Regions from separate parts of the Brevibacterium sp. 1718 genome, predicted to be linked through region 2. Evidence: riboswitches for the same ligand, from Rfam matches in the RefSeq annotation. Region 2 holds a riboswitch; each other region holds the start of a gene.
The links. Region 2 has a riboswitch for thiamine pyrophosphate ahead of thiC (phosphomethylpyrimidine synthase ThiC). Riboswitches for the same ligand answer to the same signal wherever they lie in the genome.
Positions count from the first base shown of each region.

Region 1: linked by a shared signal. The riboswitch ahead of ACOZ9V_RS03880 (TenA family protein) and the one ahead of thiC (phosphomethylpyrimidine synthase ThiC) in region 2 are both predicted to bind thiamine pyrophosphate.
Region 3: linked by a shared signal. The riboswitch ahead of ACOZ9V_RS05470 (ECF transporter S component) and the one ahead of thiC (phosphomethylpyrimidine synthase ThiC) in region 2 are both predicted to bind thiamine pyrophosphate.

Region 1 covers NZ_CP186550.1:906,108-912,491, forward strand. Annotated here, with positions in the region: gene ACOZ9V_RS03865 (EamA family transporter) at 51-1,040, shown strand; gene ACOZ9V_RS03870 (hypothetical protein) at 1,037-2,233, shown strand; gene ACOZ9V_RS03875 (phytoene desaturase family protein) at 2,291-3,772, opposite strand; gene ACOZ9V_RS03880 (TenA family protein) at 3,827-4,513, opposite strand; TPP riboswitch at 4,508-4,614, opposite strand; gene ACOZ9V_RS03885 (uridine kinase) at 4,671-5,288, opposite strand; gene ACOZ9V_RS03890 (ATP-grasp domain-containing protein) at 5,360-6,384, opposite strand, start outside.
Region 2 covers NZ_CP186550.1:593,422-599,805, reverse strand. Annotated here, with positions in the region: gene ACOZ9V_RS02600 (M13 family metallopeptidase) at 1-671, shown strand, start outside; gene ACOZ9V_RS02595 (DUF1684 domain-containing protein) at 773-2,413, opposite strand; gene ACOZ9V_RS02590 (M18 family aminopeptidase) at 2,549-3,853, shown strand; TPP riboswitch at 3,916-4,024, shown strand; gene thiC (phosphomethylpyrimidine synthase ThiC) at 4,020-5,828, shown strand; gene ACOZ9V_RS02580 (TAXI family TRAP transporter solute-binding subunit) at 6,041-6,384, opposite strand, start outside.
Region 3 covers NZ_CP186550.1:1,257,243-1,263,626, reverse strand. Annotated here, with positions in the region: gene ACOZ9V_RS05480 (universal stress protein) at 1-157, shown strand, start outside; gene ACOZ9V_RS05475 (metallophosphoesterase) at 194-2,191, opposite strand; TPP riboswitch at 2,338-2,446, shown strand; gene ACOZ9V_RS05470 (ECF transporter S component) at 2,469-3,098, shown strand; gene ACOZ9V_RS05465 (ABC transporter ATP-binding protein) at 3,098-4,630, shown strand; gene ACOZ9V_RS05460 (energy-coupling factor transporter transmembrane component T family protein) at 4,641-5,468, shown strand; gene ACOZ9V_RS05455 (hypothetical protein) at 5,558-6,100, opposite strand; gene ACOZ9V_RS05450 (SDR family NAD(P)-dependent oxidoreductase) at 6,140-6,384, opposite strand, start outside.

The DNA.
Region 1 (6,384 bases), 310 kb from region 2:
GAAGCACTCTGCGATTGTGCTTCATTGTTCTCGAAGTTGAGAATGGGGCCATGTCATTCAAGCACTGCCTTCTCGCCGCCTCGGTGGCGGTCATGTGGGGACTGAATTTCCTCGCCATCGATCTCTCCCTGGCCCAGTTCCCACCCTTCTTCCTCGTGGCTCTGCGCTTCGCCCTGCTCGCGGTTCCCGCGCTGCTCTTCGTACCGAAGCCCGACGTCAAAGCGCGGTGGATCATCGGCTACGGACTCGGCTTCGGACTGCTGCAGTTCCTCTTCCTCTACTGGGCGATGGCCGCCGGCATGCCCGCGGGCCTCGCGTCCCTCGTCCTCCAAGCCTCGGGCCCCTTCACGGTGCTGCTGGGCATGACATTCCTGCGCGAGAGGGTCCGCGGCTCGCAGATGGCCTTCCTCCTCATCGCGATGGCAGGGCTCGCCGTCGTCGGCTGGCAGCGCTTCGACTCGAACGCGAGCTTCCTGCCCTTCCTCCTCACCCTCGCCGGCGCCTTCGGCTGGGCGATCGGCAATATCTGCAACCGGCAGGCTCACACCACTGAGCCGATCAAGCTGACGATGTGGATGTCGCTCGTCCCGCCCGTGCCGATGCTCGCCCTCTCCCTTGCGGTCGAAGGACCCGACCGGGTCGGGGCGTCGTTTTCGGGACTGACCACCCCAACCGGACTTCTTGCCATCGCTGGGCTGATCTATACAGTGGTCATCGCGACGATCCTCGGTTCGGGCGTGTGGTCGTGGCTGATGTCGCGCAACCCCGCCGGAGTCGTCGCCCCCTTCTCGATGCTCGTGCCCGTCGTCGGAATGAGCGCGGCGTTCGTCTTCCTCGGCGAGCGGGTCACCGTCGGCGAGCTGTGCGGGGCCGTCCTTGTCATCATCGGGGTCCTCGGCGCGGGTTTGAAGGCCGCGAAAGGGGCGCGGATTCTCGCCGCCGCTGAGGCGGTCGTGCCGGTGAGCGCGCCAACGGAGGATTCGACGCGGGCGATTCCATCAGGGCCAGTTGACAGGTGTTCGCGTAGCCTGAGGTCATGACCGCCGATGATGCGCCTCCGACCCTTCATGACGACCGCCTGTCCGCCGAGGATCTGCTCGCGTCCCCGCGGGGACGCTCGCTCGTGTTCGGGCTGGCCCTCGAGCAGGTCGAGAGTTTTCCGTGGACTGGCGATGAAGAAGCCCCAGGCGCGGAGGCGGTGGTGCGCAATCTGAGGTGCCTGTGCCCGATTGCGCCGACTTGGAGTGCAGTTAAGGAAGCCATGTCCGACGTAGTCGACGCTGCAGTGTATTGGCAGCCTCCTGATGATGACGATTGGGGGACCGCGGAAATCGGCGAGGTGCGCGAGGCTCTGCGTCCTTTCGCCGAGATGCTCGTTTCCACGGGCTTGCTAGATGCCTGGTCGAAGCCACTCGATCCCGATGATCAGTGGGCGCTGGGCTGGGACGACAAAGAACTCAATGAAGTCAATGGACGCCACACAGGACTGCCCGCGGTCTTCGACCTCGAGACAGGCCCGACGGATGAGCGCATAGAAATCACTCTGACCGATCTATACCCGCCTCTTGACGAAGACGGAACGAGGCTCCCCTGGGGATTCGACGAGTGGCTCGCCTCTGTCCTCACCACGGAAACCCGTTACCGTCACAACTTCGCCAAGGACCCCTACGACGAGCTCACCGGCGAATGGTGGTCGACCCCACCCCATGGCCTCTGGTCGTCGACGGGAACGTGGCCGGATGGAACCCCGATCGGCCTCGAACTCGTTGAGGATGACCTCGGTCTCGAACGCGCCCGAACCTGCCGTCTGCGCCTGCGCCCGGACGCCCGCATCGCCGAGATCCGCCGTCCGGAGGACTGGGCGGATCTGTGCCGCCGCTACCCACTCGACGTCACCGCCCAGCGCCGTCAGGTGTGGTTCGAGACCACCGGTCGCAGGGGACGCTGGGTCATCCCCGACTGGACACGCGTGGCCGAGGAATACGACGGTGTCCACGTCGGTCTCGCCGGCTATCTGCGGGCGGCAGGTGCGGTCATCGATGTGGCGGAGGGCCACCTCGGCGAGGAATCGGAGACCATCCCCACGGCAGGTAACACGGACGATCGGACCGCGAGTCTCGTGGCGGGCTGGCACCCGGATACTACGTACTGGCTGAACAACGTCATCGAGGCCGTCACCGAGGTGGCCGAATGGCACTATGACAGCGACGCTGATCGGTGGGTGCGGGGCTGAGCCGGCCGCGCGTCCCTGTGGAGACGCGCTCAGACGGTCGGGGCCGGCAGGGAGGGATCAGTCGCCCGGGGCCAGGCTCGGGGCCTCCGTGATCCCGAACCGGGACTTGAGAGCCCGGCGGGCGGCGAACCAGCCGTTCATCCCGTGCACGCCCGGTGCCGGCGGGGTCGCTGCCGAGCACAGGTAGGCACCGGGGACGCCGAGGCTGTAGTTGTCCCAGCTGGTGCGCGGGCGGGCCATCATCCGGTAGAAGGAGACGATGCCGGTGGCGATGTCCCCGCCGATGTAGTTCTGGTTGTGCCCGGCCATCTCGGAGGCGGGGATCGCGTTGTGCGCGACGATGCGGTCGCGGAAGCCCGGGGCGAAGCGTTCGAGCTGGCGGGTGATGTACTCGGTCGGGTCGAGCGGGCAGTCGAAGGGCACGTGCGCATACGTCCACAGCGGTCGCAGGCCGTTCACCTCGCGGGATGGGTCGAAGACGGTCGGATCCGAGACGAGGCACACGGGATCGGCGGGCATGCGACCGGACATCACCTGTGCCTCGGCGGCGGCCATCTGCGTCCGGGATCCGCCGATGTGGATAGTGCCGGCACGGCCGACCTCGGGGTCGGACCAGGGGACCGGTCCATTGAGGACGAAGTCGACCTTGGCAGCGGCGTTGCCGTGTTTGAAGCTGCGCAGGGCTTTGTCGACGTGGCTCGGGATGAGGCCGGAGAAGATCTGCGCGGCGTTCAGCGCCGAGGTGTCGAGCAGGTAGGCGCGGGCAGCGGGCATGTCCGATACGTGGTCGATGCGCGCATCCGTGTGCACGGTTCCGCCGTGGGCTTCGAGGTCGGCGACGAGGTAGTCGATGATCGACTGCGATCCGCCGATGGGGGAGGGCCAGCCGCCCGCGTGGGCGACGGTAGAGAGCATCGTGGCCGTGGCCGCGGTGCCCATCGCCGGCAGCCCACCGATGGCGTGCGCGGCGACGCCGGTGAACAGGGCCTGGGAGGATTCGTGGGAGAGCGGAATGTTCCACGCGGGACTGGCCTGGGACAGGAGCCGCAGGCCGAACTTCACGACGTTCGCGATGCCGGGAAGATCGCGCAGGGTCTCTGGCACAGAACGTTTGTCACCGAGGGAGAGCCAGATCGCGTCATCGACCCGGTCGAGCAGCGGAGCGAAGAAACGCCGCCATTCCGGTCCTGCCGCGCCGAGGTGGTCGACCGTCTTTTCGAGATCGTGGAAGGCCAGCGCGGCGGGTTTGCCGTCGAGGGGCTGGGCGTAGGAGATCTCGGGGGTGGTGAACTCGAGGCCGCGGGCACGCAGGTCGAAGTCGACGAAGAAGGGGCTGGCGATGGCCAGTGGGTGGACGGCCGAGCAGATGTCATGAGTGACGCCGGGGGCCAGACCGAGGTCGAGGGTGCGGGCGCCGCCGCCGATCGTCGGCTGAGCCTCGTAGACTTCGACGCTCAGCCCGGCACGGGCCATGGTGACGGCGGCGGCCATGCCGTTCGGGCCGGATCCGATGACGACTGCATCTACACCTGTGCTCATGGGGCCAGTCTAGGTCAGTGAGATGGACGGCTGCGGTGTGCGTTCCCTGGCGGCTCAGTTGTCGTACACGTTGTCGAAGAAAGCGCATTCGAGGTCGACGGCGTGCCGCCACACGCGGGTCAGGGACTCGGCGGCTTCGGCGTCGCCGGAGGGGAAGACGCGTTCGAGTTCGTCGACGAGGAACTGCACCCACCCGTGAAAGGCCTCGCCTCGGTGGAGATCGATCCAGCCTCGGTGAATATGTCGCGGCGGCATGTCCTTCCGGGACTCGGCCCAGTCGAGATAGAGCCATTCGGCGACAACGAGGACGACGAGCAGCTGCGGATACGACGCCGAAGCGACTGACGAGTCCATGAGATTGCGGAACCCAACCGTCGGGGCGGTCAGTTCCGGGTGGAGATAATCGGCTGTATCGACTCCCAATTCGGCGAAGGAGTCGACGAAATAGGTGTCCTCATCGGCGACGAGCATTCCCAGCTGTCGGGCGAACCGCAGCTTCGCCTCGAGTTCATCGGCGTGGGCCACGCACGCGCCGAGCATCGACAGAAACGACTCGAAGAACTGATAGTCCTGCACCAGATAGTCGCGCATCACTGCGTCGTCGATGCTGCCGGCGAAGAGATCCTGGACGAATCTGTGTTCGACGGCTCCCGCCCACTGCCGGCTGGTCGAACTCACCAGTGCTGATACCGCTCCGTCGGCGTCCACGGTGATCGATGTGTCGAAATCTGTGGTGGTCATTGCTTGTCCACTCCCTCCGCCGGTGCTCACCGGATCAGGTTCAAAGGGTCTGCATGCGCACTCTCAGCGCCGGTCCTTTCGGCGCTCCCCTGTAGCACATCGACACTATCATCGGGATAAGGTGTGCTGTCAGAGCGAACGGGCCAGGGCCGGCAGATCAGGGCCGGTCGGGCCCGGACCGGCGGATCAGGGTCGGCCGTTCCAGATCGCGATTGTCGAGCACCCATGTGGCGTTTTCCCACGGAGCAGCCTCGGCGAAGTAGAGTCGCTGACCACCGACGTAGCGGCGATTCGACTCATCCTCGGGATCGGCATCGAAGGCTCCGGCAAATCGCTCGTTTCCTCGTGGGACCGAGACTTCAAACGGAACATCGACCCAGATGCTCGCATCCCAGAGATCCACAAGCTCGGGACGATGGAGGAAGATTCCCTCGACCAGGAGGACGCAGTCGTTCGGCAGGCTCCGAGGTTCGGGCGCTATCGGCCGATCCTTGTCGACGTCCCACACGGCTGGAACGACCGAGTCGCCTCGTCGAAGTGGTTCGACGACGGATTCGACGAAGGCTCCGTAATCATAGGAACGGCGATAGAAGGTGTCTGGCCCCTTGCCTTGGGCGTAGCGGATCGCCCGAGGGTGGTGGAACCCGTCGATGCTGATGGCGGTGACCCGGCGGTCGGAATCTTGTCCAGGAACGTCCGCAGCGGTCTTGGCCAAATTCACGAGCTCGTGAGCGAGCATCGTCTTCCCCACACCGTCGACCCCATCGAGGGCCACGAGAGCGCGTTGCCTAGGCCGGACTGCGCGGAGATCGGCGAGCAGGTGACGTAGGACCGTGTCCCGGGACCTCACCTGGATGCGGACCCGGCGAGTGGCACGGACGGTGGGGCCGCCTCGGCGAGGGTGTCGGCGATGAAATCGGCGATACGGTCCGCGGCAGGCTGACGACCTGCCGACTGTTCGGCGGACTCGACGGACGGGTTGTAGTTCGTGTTCGTGTTGATGTCGTAGACGACCTGACGGCCGTCGGCGGTCTCGATGAACTCGACGCCGGCGATCTCGATGCCGAGGTCGGCCAACAACGTCTCGAGCCGAGCGATGAGCGGTGTTCCGGCCGTGATCTCCTCACGGCGGGCGAACTGGGGGACCGCCTCGACGTCGGGATCGGCCCCGGCACTCGGAATCGTGCAGGCATCGGCCGGGCACAGCTCGAACGACCCACCTGAGATGTCGACGCGCACCGCATAGTGGAAGCGTCCGCCGATGACTTCGGCACGGGTGATGAACGGCTGGGCAGGCTGCACATATTCCTGGATGAGGGTGATGCCGTCGATCGGCGCATTCGCTCCACCGGGCGCGAACTCATCGGCGACCGCCTCGAGCTCGGCGTGGGAGTCGAAGCGACGCACACCGAGGCCCTTGCCGCCCTGATTGTGCTTCGTGATGAATGGGGGAGTGAAGCCGGCCGCGGCGTCGACGAGCGCCCCCGGTCCGAACGCGGCGGCGGTGCGCGGAACATCGAAGCCCCGGCCGGCCAGCTCGCGATGCTGACGGACCTTGCTCACCTCGAGCTCGTAGACATCGCGTCCGTTGATGACTCGGCGGCCGGCGGCGGCGAGCCAGTCGAGGACCGCACGCCCGTACTCCTTCACATGCGGATCGGTCCGGGTGTGCGCCGACGCCGACAGCCGCGACCAGAACACCCCCTGTGGGGGCTCGGCGTCGAGATCGATCGTGGTCTCGGGCAGCAGCCATTCGACGTGTGCGACGCCGAGGCGGTCGAGCGCATCCGTGAATGGTGCGATCCATTCCGGATTGTCGTGGATGATGTGCACCGTCGGAGTGCCGCCGACGGGCAGGGCATGAGAACTCA
Region 2 (6,384 bases):
GCACGGAATGGCTGATGACCCCGCAGACGGTCAACGCCTACTACCACCCGGTGATGAACGAGATCGTCTTCCCGGCAGCGATCCTCCAGCCGCCGTTCTTCGACGCCTCCGGTGAGGTGGCCGCGAACTTCGGAGCGATCGGCGCGGTCATCGGCCACGAGATCGGTCACGGGTTCGACGATCAGGGATCGCGCTACGACGGTGACGGCAACCTCGTCGACTGGTGGACCGAATCGGATCGGACCCTGTTCGAGGAGCGCACGAACGCACTCATCGCCCAGTACGAAGAGCTGGTCCCGACAGGTCTCGAACCGAATCAGCACGTCAACGGGGCGCTGACGGTCGGTGAGAACATCGGCGACCTCGGTGGTCTGTCGATCGGGTGGAAGGCGCTCGAGCTCGAACTCGGCGAACGCGCGGGCACCCCGGGCGTGCCGGTGGCGCCGTCGGCCGAGCAGGCGAAGGCGTTCTTCGAGGCGTGGGCGAAGGCATGGCGGTCGAAGATGCGCACCGAGGAGCGTGTGCGCAGGCTCTCGATCGACCCGCATTCGCCGGAGGAGTTCCGCTGCAACCAGGTCGTGAAGAACATGACCGCCTTCCACGACTCCTACGGCGTGGCAGAGGGCGACGGCATGTACTTAGCCCCCGACCAGCGAGTCACCATCTGGTAATTGCTACCTGACGGCGGCCCAGCAACCTCGCGCGAGGTTGCTGGGCCGCCGTCAGGTAGTTCTGGGAGGAAACGGGCGCTGGGACTGAAGCGGGACGGCCCTCAGCGGTGGTGTCGGATGAGGGCGACCATGCGATAGTCGAATTCCTGCCAGCTCGTGATCGAGGCGCCGGATTCCATCGCCGACTGGAAGTCCTCGACTTCGGTGCGGTCGGACTCGAGCGGAATGTTGAAGGGCATCTCCACGTAGATCAGCCCGCTGGCGTCGGTGTGGACGATGTCGAATCCGGCCTGCTTCGGGTCGAGTTCGTTGTTCATCACGATGAGCAGACGCTCCGCCGACGCCTCGTATTCGGTTTCGATGCCGTCGACGTAGCCCTGCTGCGAACGCAGCTCCCGCTGGGCCTGGATGACGAACGCCGAGTACGCGCCGATGCCGATGACCGGAATCCGTGAGGTCAGCGCTTCGGTGGCGACATCGATGAGCCGCGACCGGGCCTTGCGCCCCAGCGGCGACAGATCCCCGCCTGACATCGCAACCCCGTCGAAGCCGACGAGCGAGATCCGCCCGTCGTCGTGGTTGGGGTTGAGGATGGTGATGTCGAGGCCGAAACGCGAATACCAGGGGCGGGTCACCTCGGCGCTCTCTTCGTCCCACCACACGTAGAAGAGGAACGGCACGTTGATCCCGGCCTCCGAGTAGAAGAACGGGGGGCGCCGCTCACCTGCGGTGACGTCGAAGGGAACGACGTTTCCCTCGATCGGGGCCGGGCAGGTGGCGAATGAGGTGAACGCGAACGGGTAGTTCACCGCACGGTTGAAATCGATGACGAGCGACCCGTCCTGATTCGGCACTCCGAGGTCGATGGTCCGCCACGCGGCGGTGGTGCTCCCGTTCGTCGAATCGTGGAAGTCCAGTTGGAGTCCGGTCTTCGGGCACCCGGTGGCGAGCAGGCTCACCTCACCGTGCGAGGTCTCGAAGGTGACGGTTCCCGCCGCCTGTGTCTGCAGCTGCAGGTCCTCTTGGGCGGTTTCGATGGTGTAGGTCTTGAACGGGTCGAACCTGGTGAACCGGGCGAGGAAGACGAAGTCCGGGTCCGGGTCGAAGACCGGAACCTCGAAGAACTTCCCGAGCAGCGGGGACTTCGAATTGCGCACACGCACGCCGAGGCGGCCGCCCCGATCGATGAGTTCGTAGAGGACGTTGCCGACGGTGAACCAGTTGAGCGAGCCGCCGTTCGGAAGCTTCGCGCTGAACCCGTTCTCTTCCACGCGGACCTGTGGCTTGGCGGGCGCTGCTGCGTGCCCGTCAGATCCCGCACCGGGTCCGGCGTCCGTCCCAGCAGAAGAGTCGGCACCCGCAGCGTCTGCCGCAGCCGCGCCCGCACCGGACTGGTCCATCACCCTCGGCAGAGTCGAGGTGTCGCTGGGCACGGCCGGGCTGGTCGCACGGGTCGGTCCTCCGCCGTTCACGCCAGAAGCAGCAACGGCACCAGCTGACTCACCGTTGTCGACCTTGCTGAGCAGGTCGAATGTCTCGGCTGCGGGGCCGGCCTTGATTCCGGTCTTCAGGGATACGGTCACCCAGCCGTCGTCGACGGTGAACGTGCCGGGGGCGTCGGTCCAGGTCGATTCGGCGTCGAGCCAGTGGAGTCCGACGACGCTGAGCCAGCCGAACGGTTTCGCAAGGGCTGAGTTCCGTGAGTCGCGCCAGGTGTTCCACTCCGTCACGAACTGGTTCACGTCGAACACTCCTTGCCGTCGCTGGTGCGGTCGCAGGGTCGCTGCCCCCGCCTGATTCTCGGACCCGGTGGCAACCCGGCGTCTGAGACCTGATCTTCTTCACCTCCAAACTACCGCAAACGATAGGCTGGGGAAATGAATGAATCACTCCCGAGACCGGATGTGGCCGCGACGACAGCGGCCGACCTCGGCGACTTCGTCAGCGCATCTCCCAGCTCCTACCACGCGGTGGACACCGCGGCGAAACGCCTGGAAAAGGCCGGTTTCTCCCGCCTCGACGAGTCCGTTCCCTGGGCGCTGACGCCCGGAACCGGGCACTACGTCATCCGCGACGGCGCGCTCATCGCGTGGATGAATCCCACCGTCACCGAGGCGGCTCCCCGGTTCCGTGTGTTCGGTTCCCACACCGACTCCCCGGCGTTCAAACTCAAACCCGGCGGCGAGTTCACCGCCGAAGGCACCCGGCAGGTCGGGGTGGAGATCTACGGCGGGCCGCTGTTGAATTCGTGGCTCGATCGTGAGCTCGCCTTCGCGGGTCGACTCAGCCTGGCCGACGGCAGCATCGTGCTCGCCCGAACCGGGCCGATCGCCCGCATCCCGCAGCTCGCGATCCACCTCGACCGGCAGGTCAATGAGGGTCTTGCCCTGGACAAGCAGCGTCACACCACTCCCGTCATCGGCCTGGCCGACCTCGCCGAGGCGGACATCATCGAGCTGCTCGCAGAGTCGTCCGGGGTCGATGCCGAGTCCGTCGTCGGCCACGATGTCTACACCATTCCCGTTCAGGAGCCGGCCCTCTTCGGTGCCGCCGAGGAGTTCTTCGCCTCGCCGAGGCTGGACAACCTTCTTTCCGTCCACGCCGGCGTCACCGCGCTCACCCAGCTCGATGCCGACGGGCTCGACGGCATCCCACTGTTCGCGGCGTTCGATCATGAGGAGATCGGGTCGAATTCGCGCTCGGGCGCGTGCGGTCCGTTCCTCGCCGACGTCACCGAGCGCATCGTCGCCTCCTTGCTGCCGCAGTCGACGCGCAGCGATTATCTCGCGTCGATGTCCACCTCGGTGTGTGTCTCCTCCGATGCCGGGCATGCTGCCCATCCGAACTATCCGGAACGGCACGATCCGCATGTCCGCCCCCGCCTCGGCGGCGGTCCCCTGCTCAAACTCAACGCTCAGCAGCGCTACGCCACGGATGCGGTGGGCACCGCCGTGTGGTCACAGGCGTGCGCGGCCGCAGGAGTCGAGTACCAGGATTTCGTGTCGAACAATGCGATGCCCTGCGGGTCGACGATCGGACCGCTGACCGCAACCCGACTGGGCATGACGACCGTCGATGTGGGTCCGGCCCTGTACTCGATGCACTCGGCCCGCGAAATGGTCGCGGTCTCCGACGTCGTCGCCCTCGGCGCCGTTGCGAAGGCGTTCCTCCAGGGCAGCTGACCCCATTCCCGTCGCTCAAGGAGCCACGGTTGTCCTCACTGCGTCAGTCGTGATACGAATGGCACGACCCCACGGGAGCCCGCTGCAAGGGCTGAGATCGGACTGGATCGTCCGAGACCGTAGAACCTGATCCGGTTGATACCGGCGTAGGAAGTGAGGACTGCAGATGACTGCATTCACCCCTGAAACACCTGCCCCTGCCACGACTTCGTCTGACGCAGATTCGCACGACCAGTTCACCCTCGAGCAGTATCCGACGCATTCGCCGGCGTGGGTCGAGGACGAGGAACACGGTATCCGCGTTCCCGTGACCCGCATCGAGCTCGAGGACGCGAACGGTCGGGCCAACGATCCCGTCGACGTGTACCGCACCGTCGGACCGGGCAGCATTCCGGAAGAGGGACTGCCCGCTCTGCGATTCCCGTGGATCGAGAACCGCCTCGACACTGAGACGTATGACGCCCGCGGCCACCGCATCGCCGATGACGGTCGTGCCGCCGTCCGCCGAGGTGCCCCGTCGCAGCAGTGGAAGGGACGCAAACCGGTCCCCCGTCGGGCCAAGTCCGGCCGCACGGTGACCCAGATGCACTACGCAAAGCAGGGCATCATCACCCCGGAGATGCGGTTCGTGGCGCTTCGCGAGCAGTGCGATGTCGAACTCGTGCGCGCCGAGCTCGCCGCCGGTCGCGCGATCATTCCGAACAACATCAATCACCCCGAATCCGAGCCGATGATCATCGGCAGGGCGTTCCTCGTCAAGATCAATGCGAACATCGGCAATTCCGCGGTCACCAGCTCCATCGCCGAGGAGGTGCAGAAGCTGCGGTGGGCCGCGAAGTGGGGTGCCGACACCCTCATGGATCTGTCGACCGGCAATGACATCCACACCACCAGGGAGTGGATCATCCGCAATTCGCCGATCCCCATCGGCACCGTCCCGATCTATCAGGCGCTGGAGAAGGTCGACGGCGATGCGAACGCGCTGACCTGGGAGATCTATCGCGACACGGTCATCGAGCAGTGCGAGCAGGGTGTCGACTACATGACCGTGCACGCCGGTGTGCTGCTGCGATACGTTCCTCTCACGGCTGACCGGGTCACCGGGATGGTCTCACGCGGCGGGTCCATCATGGCCGGCTGGTGCCTCGCCCACCACGAGGAGAACTTCCTCTACACCCACTTCGATGAACTCTGTGAGATCTTCGCTCGCTACGATGTCGCCTTCTCACTCGGCGACGGACTGCGGCCGGGTTCTATCGCCGATGCCAACGATGCCGCCCAGTTCGCCGAGCTCGACACTCTCGCCGAGCTCACCGAACGGGCTTGGGCCCACGACGTCCAGGTGATGGTCGAAGGGCCCGGGCACATTCCGCTCCACCTCGTGCGGGAGAATGTCGAACGTCAGCAGGAGCTCTGTCACGGTGCGCCGTTCTACACCTTGGGTCCGCTGGTTACGGATATCGCTCCCGGATACGACCACATCACCTCGGCGATCGGGGCGACGGAGATCGCCCGCTACGGTACGGCGATGCTCTGCTACGTCACCCCGAAGGAGCATCTCGGGCTGCCCGACCGTGACGACGTCAAGACCGGGGTGATCACGTACAAGATCGCCGCGCATGCCGCCGATATCGCGAAGGGCCACCCGGGTGCGACGGCCCGCGATGATGCGCTGTCGAAGGCTCGATTCGAATTCCGGTGGCGGGACCAGTTCGCCCTCGGCCTCGATCCGGAGACCGCCGAGGCGTTCCACGACGAGACGCTGCCGGCGGAACCGGCGAAGACCGCGCACTTCTGTTCGATGTGCGGTCCGAAGTTCTGCTCGATGCGCATCTCCCAGGACATCCGCGACACCTACGGCAGCGCCGAGGCGCAGGAGGCCCTGGCGGGAATGCAGCAGAAGAGCCGCGAGTTCCTCGCATCGGGCGGAGAGGTCTACCTGCCCGATCCGACCGTCAGCCTGCGGGAAGGTTGAGTCCGGCTCCCGGCCGGATCCCGCCCGACGGCCCTCAGAACAACTGAGGGCCGACGGCCCCGGCGAAAACTGCCCGAGGGTCGCGCTGCCCGCCATGCGTAGCGGGGAGCACCGCTCCTTGTCAGCGTCGTTCAAGGCGGAGCACGCCTATCGGACTGTACACAGATCGACAGACGCGCCACGCCTTGAACGAGCGGTTGGGCAACTCGCACTTACTTATTCAGCTCGTCCAGTGCTTTCTGCGAGCCCGGGTGCAGCTTGATCGGCTCCGGCGGTTCGGCGGTGTCGAGGTTGATCTCCTTCGCCGCGGCATGCACCTTGACCAGGTCGTCCTTCTTGTCGAAGAGGAGCTTCGTCAGAGCACAGGCCGTGCCTTCGTCCATGTCATTGCGGACCATGAGCACGTTCGGGGTGACGATCGTCTTCACCGTGTCGACGCCCTTGTACGTGTCCCCGGGGATCTCTGCCACCTCGTATACGGGGTTGATCTCCTTCATCTTCCCCTCGAGGTCGGAGATGTCGAGGATCTCGACGTCCTTGCCGTTCGAGGTGAAGA
Region 3 (6,384 bases), 660 kb from region 2:
CGATCCGACTGAGACTCTTGTCGAGATCAGCTCCCGCGCACAGCTGACGGTGATGGGCACCCGTGGGCGCGGACGGATCCGCAGCGCACTGCTGGGATCCGTCTCGCGCGGAGTCCTCAACCACGCCGAGGGTCCGGTCATGGTGGTTCCGAGCTAATCGACAGCGCCGGGTTGATCAGCACGGCTGTGCCGATCAGCTGAGCCCGGCACCTCGGCGGCGACGGCTCACCACGAGAAGTGTCGCACCGAGTGCCAGCGCTCCCGCGCCGACGGCCAAGGGCAGTGCGAGCCCACCGCCGGTGCGGGGCAGGTCTCCATCCCCACTCGCCGATGCGGTCCCGGATGAATCCGAATCATCGCCCGTTCCTGCGGCGTTCGCCTCGGTCGCATCTGCCTCGGAGCCGGAGTCGGCAGTGCCGGCATCTGCTGTCCCCGAGTCTGTTCCGTTCTCGTCGTCGGTACCGTCAGACCCGACACCACCCGAGGCAGCACCGTCGGAGGCGGCGCTGTCGGAGGCGGTGCCACCCGTACCAGCGTCGTCGCTGGTTCCGGCATCCTCGGCACCTGCGTCCGCGTCGTCGCTGGTTCCGGCATCATCGGCACCTGCGTCCGCGTCGTCGCTCGTTCCTGCACTGTCGGCGTCATCATTCGCACCTGCATCATCAGCACCTGCCGCGGAGTCGGCACCCGCGCTGGCGCCGGAACCGGCGTCTGCACCGGCGTCGTCATCCGGGGCGGGTTCTTCCGCCTCGGCGCGCCTGAGTTCGACATCGTCGATCTGCTCGGCTGCGGCCTGCGCTTCCGCGCGCTCACCATCGGCCGGTGGCCCACCTGCCGGCACCTCATAGGTCGTCGCCCGCAGCGCCTCGTCGCTGACCCGGACCCGCGTGAAGGCGGGCACGTCGTTGTGGACGCTCTTGCCTTCCCAGTCGAGGCCGGGAACGTAGTCATAGAACTTCGACCCTGATGACGAGGTCAGCGTGAGGTAGAGCGTCTGCCCGTCTTCCTTCTCTTCCTCGGCTCCCGCTTCGGAGCCCTCAACAGGCTTGCCTTCGCCGTCCATGAGGAAGGTGCGGTTATAGATGTGGTCGTGGCCGGAGACGACGAGGTCGATGTCATTGCGGGCCGCGACCGGAGGGATCGCCTTCCGCAGCCGTTTGACGTCGAGGTCGTCCCAATGGGTTGCCGTCGAATAGATCGAGTGGTGGAACCCGAGAACAGTCCAGCGTGCCTGGTCTCCGTGCTCGGCGACGACCTCGTCGATGAACTCGGCGTGGGCATCCATGTCCGGGCTGTTCGAGTTGATGTTGAGGAACAGGACCCCGTCCTCGATGAACCAGTAGTCGCCGCCGGAGGTGATGACGCCGCCACCGCCGTGATCCTGGCTGACATTGGGTCGGTTGAAGTGCTGCTCGTAGGCTTTCGAAGACACATCGTGGTTGCCGATCGTCGTCGCCTGCGGGATCGTGCGGGTCGCTTCCGGTGCCAGGTACTGCGCGTACTGCTCCTGGTTGCCGGCGGAGTTGACCTGGTCTCCCAGCGAGTAGAAGAAGCTCGGGTCGTCAGCAGTGGCCGCCGCCGAGGACAGGGTCCGGTCCCAACCGGCAGCGTCGTCTGGATCCCCGCCTCCGGCACCGACCTGGGGGTCGCCGAAGACGAGGAATTCGTCGTCTCCTCCAGCAGACCCTGTGGTGAACTGCTGCACCTCGGTGTACCCGTCCTCTTCGCTGCCGACCTGGTAGGCGTAGTCAATGCCAGGTTTCAGGTCGGTCATGCTCGCATGGTTGAAGTGACGCTTGAGGTCGGCGGCAAGGCCCGAGTCCGTGGTCTCAGCCTTGTCAGCATCGGCGGGGAGCTTTCCGCCAACGAGCTCACTCGCCGGCGCCCACCGGATCTCTCCCCCACCGGCACTCTCACTCATCCACGAGAGGTTGCGCGCCGTGGAGTCGGCCCCGACCTGCAACACGGTATCGGTGATCGCCTCGCTCCCAGCATCCGCCTCGGCGGGCGAATCCGACCGGTCCGGGCTGCGGGTCTGAACAGAGTCGGCATTCGCACCCTGGGTCGCGGTCGGCCCTCCGGAGCCGAGAGATGGTTCGGCACGCACGGGCACCGGGGCCGCCACCAGAGCGGCGAGCAGGGTGGCGGCGGACAGGGCACTGAGCGGTCTCTTAAGTCGATGCGTATTCACCCGCCCATTCCTACTGACCAGTAGTGTCCGATTGTTCGAGGCCCATCGACGGGAATGGGAACGGGAAGTGAATCCTCGATGACCGCCCCCGGCCTCCGCGTCGCCACGGATCCCGGTCGCTGCCCCGCTCCCCTGTTGTACAGTGGTGGCTACGACAGGGGAGCGCCGTCAGGGGCGCTGAGAGTGCAGAAAAAGCTGCAGACCCTCGAACCTGATGCGGTTAGCACCGTCGAAGGAAGTCGAGACTCTTCACCCCTCCTTGAAATGAGGAGGCACAATGCCGAAAACCACCACGCCGAACACCACACCCACCCCTTCACGCGCCTTCACCGCGGCGCCGAAATCCAAACAGTGGCGGGTGGTCGACTATGTCACCACCGCCGTTCTCGGCATCGCCGTGGGACTCGTGTTCTGGGTGTTGGCGCTGAGTTGGAAGGTCCTCGAACTCGCCTTCCAGGCATTCCCGCCGTCGATCGGCCTCATCGCCGGGCTCTGGGTGCTGGCCGGTCCGCTCGCCGGTGCGATCATCCGCAAACCCGGTGCCGCGCTCCTGTGCGAACTCATCGCGGCCATCGTCGAAGCCGTCCTCGGCTCCCACTTCGGAGCAACCGTTCTGCTCTCGGGTCTGCTGCAGGGCCTCGGTGCCGAACTCGTCTTCGCCGCCTTCGGCTACAAGCGCTTCACCCTGTGGGTCACCGCCGCATCGGGCATGCTGGCGGCTGCGTTCATGGCCGTGAGCGAGAACATCATGTACAACGCAGAATGGCAGTTCGGCTTCCAGGCGATTTACGCCGTCTGCGCGATCGTCTCCGGCCTCGTCATCTCCGGGATCGGCGCCTGGTTCGCCTATCGGGCGATCGCGGCCACGGGTGCTCTGAGCTCCTTCGCCTCCGGCCGTCTGCGCTGATGGCGCTGCCGATCACGGCCGCCGGCTTCTCATGGTCGCACACCGACCGTGACCAGCCGGCTGTCGGTCCACTCGACCTTCAGATCGCGGCCGGAGAGAAAGTGCTGCTGCTCGGCGCCTCCGGGGCCGGCAAATCGACGTTCCTCCACGCCGTCGCCGGTGTCCTGCCCGAGGAATCGGGTGAGGCCACCGGTGAACTCCTCGTCGGCGGTGAGAAACCGGATCCCCGCCGAGGCAGCACCGGGCTGGTCCTCCAAGATCCCGATTCTCAGGTGATCTTCTCCCGCATCGGTGATGATGTGGCGTTCGGGATGGAGAACCTCGGACTCCCGTCCGAGACAATCGACGCTCAGGTCCCCGAGTCCCTGCAGGCGCTGGGACTCGATCTGCCGCCGGAGCATCCGAGTGCCGCTCTGTCCGGCGGGCAGAAGCAGCGGCTGGCTCTGGCCGGGATCCATGCGATGGCCCCGGAGGTCATCGTCCTCGACGAACCGACGGCCAATATCGATCCCGCCTCGGCCGCCGAGGTCCGCGATGCCGTGCTCACCGTGCAGGCCGAGACACAGGCGACCATGCTCGTCGTCGAACACCGGGTCGAGCTGTGGATCGATCACGTCGACCGGGTCATCGTGCTCGGCCGCGACGGCATTGCTGCCCAAGGTCCGCCCGCGCAGATCTTCTCCGATCCGGACCTGACCGACACACTCGTCGACTGCGGAATCTGGATGCCGCGGCACTCCCCCGACTCGCGCCGAGGCGGAACCGCAGAAATCAATAGGACGACGGGCCGCCTCGGCGAGGTTCTGCTGCGCACCCATCGGCTCAGCGTTGCTCGACCGCGCATGGCCGCCCCCACCGCGGCCGGCCTGGAGCTGAGCCTGCGTGCCGGTCAGGCGCTCGGAATCGTCGGTGCGAACGGGGCAGGCAAATCGACGACGGCCCTGACCTTGGCGGGTCTGCTGCCCGAATTCTCCGGGCAGGTCCTCGCCGAGGCGGCCCTGCGGGAAGGAGCCAAACGGGCCCGGCCTTTCGCCTGGCCGTCGAAGCAGTTGGCGGCGCGCATCGGCATGGTCTTCCAGGAACCGGCGCACCAGTTCCTCACCTCGAGCGTGGCGACCGAACTCGAGCTTGGCCCCCGACTGGCCGGATGGTCTGCCGCCGAGTCGCAGGCACGGGTGGATGAGCTTCTTGAGGGACTCGGTCTCACCGGGTTGGCGCAGGCTCATCCGCAGAGTCTCTCAGGTGGGGAGAAGCGTCGCCTGTCGGTGGCGGCGATGCTGGCTCCCCGGCCCCGGGTACTCATCGTCGATGAGCCGACCTTCGGTCAGGATGCGCTGACGTGGGCGCGGTTGGTGGAGATGTTCCTCGATGTCTTGGAACACGGTTCCGCGGTGGTCGCGGTTAGCCACGATCAGGCGTTCCTCGAGGCCATAGGGGCCGATCTCCTCCAGCTCGGCGACCGCAGCAGCGCAGAACAAGCCGACATCAGTGGGTCGGATTCGCATGTCAGGGCGGGTGATCGCGGTGAGTGACAGTCTCGATATGAATTCTCGCCCCGCCTCCGAGGTCGCCGCAGAGGATCCGGGGCAGCTCATCCCCGTGGTGCGTTCCACCGCTTTGGCTCGGTGCAATCCGCTGACGAAGATCGCAGTCGCGCTCATCCTCATGGTCGGGGCGCTGCTGAGCATCGATCTCGTCTCTGCCGGAGTGGTGCTGCTGGCAGCATTGCTGGCTCTGCCGGCGACGGGACTCGATCTGATGGCCGCGGCCAAGCGGCTGTGGTTCCTCCCCGCCGGAGCCCTGCTTGCGGCCTGGGGCACAGCGCTGCTGGCGGAGAAGACCGGGGATGTGGTCGTCGACTTCGGTCCGATTCTGTTCACCACGGAGTCACTGGCCGCGGCCGCGGCGATCTTCGTCCGTGCCCTGGCGTTGGCGATCCCACTCATCGTTCTCGCGTCGACGATCGATCCGCGTGACCTCGCCGATGCGCTCATTCAGCGCCTGCGACTGCCGGAGGTCGTCGTGGTCTCGGTTCTCGCGGCCTCACGTCTGCTCGGACTGCTCGTCAGCGAGTGGCAGGTGCTGGCGATGGCCAGGCGGGCCAGAGGCGTCGCGGGCGGTTCGCTTCTGCGGCGCACGGGCAGCCTCTTCAGCGGGGTATTCGTTCTGCTCGTGGTCTCGATTCGCCGGGCAACGACCTTGGCGATGGCGATGGAGGGGAGGGCATTCGGTCGTCCCGGACGCACGTGGCGCAGGCGGTCGAAGTTCGCGGTCCGAGATCTCGTGGCGGTGCTTCTCAGTCTGGCCGTCTGCGCGGTCGCGATCGGTGCAGCTCGCGTGCTCGGAGTCTGGAACCCGATCATCGGCTGAGGCGGATCGGGTGTCTCGGAGCTGCCGTGCTCACAAGAGGTCGGAGCCGTTCCACCGGCGGTCGATCAGAGCTGCCGGACGGTCAGAGCTCAGAGCTGCTTGAGGAAGTCCTTGCCGAAGGCCCGCCATTCCTCCAGGGTTTCGGGGCTGGGAAGCTTCGACGTGGTGAGGACGAAGAGTGTCTTGTCTTCGCTCTTCGTCTCAGCGGCGGCTTCGACCTTGGCGCCGCCCTCGAGGTTGGCTCGCCAGAAGGAGCGCTTCGCTGTCTCCGAGGTGCGGGGATCACCGTCGAGGGCTACCTCGTTGAGGGTGTCGCCGACGAGGGACGCGAATTTTTCGATGAGTGCGGAACGATCGCCGGGAATGGTGCGGGAGACGGTGACGTCGAAGGTGCCGTCGGCGCGCTGGCCGGGGACTCGACGTCCGATCTCCTGCTCGTAGGCGACGACGGCGCCCTGGACCCACCAGCCGTGGTTGTCGACTCTGCCGTCGAATTGGGGATAGAGAGCGTCGGCGAGTTCCTTGTGACTCGCCGACGCTCCCCCGGCCGCCTCCAAGCGAGCACGGGTGTCGGCCCATGGTTCGCCCAGGGCCTTTTCGATCGATGCGATGTTCTGCGCTTTGATCGCCATGGGTCCGAGTGTAGACAGTTCTCCGACCTGCCAACACACCTATTTCGCTGTCAGCCCCCCGTCGATGGTGATTTCCGTGCCCGTGATGAATCGGGAATCGTCGGAGAGGAGGAATGCCACGGTTCCCGAGATCTCGTCGACCTCCGCGCGGCGACCGAACGGGGTGTCATCGGAGACGCCGCCTTCAGGCTCGTCTTCATTCATCTTCGTGGACACCCCGCCGGGACAAATGGCGTTGACCCTGATCCGCCGTTCGGCCAGCTCGAGCGCGGCGACCTTGGTCA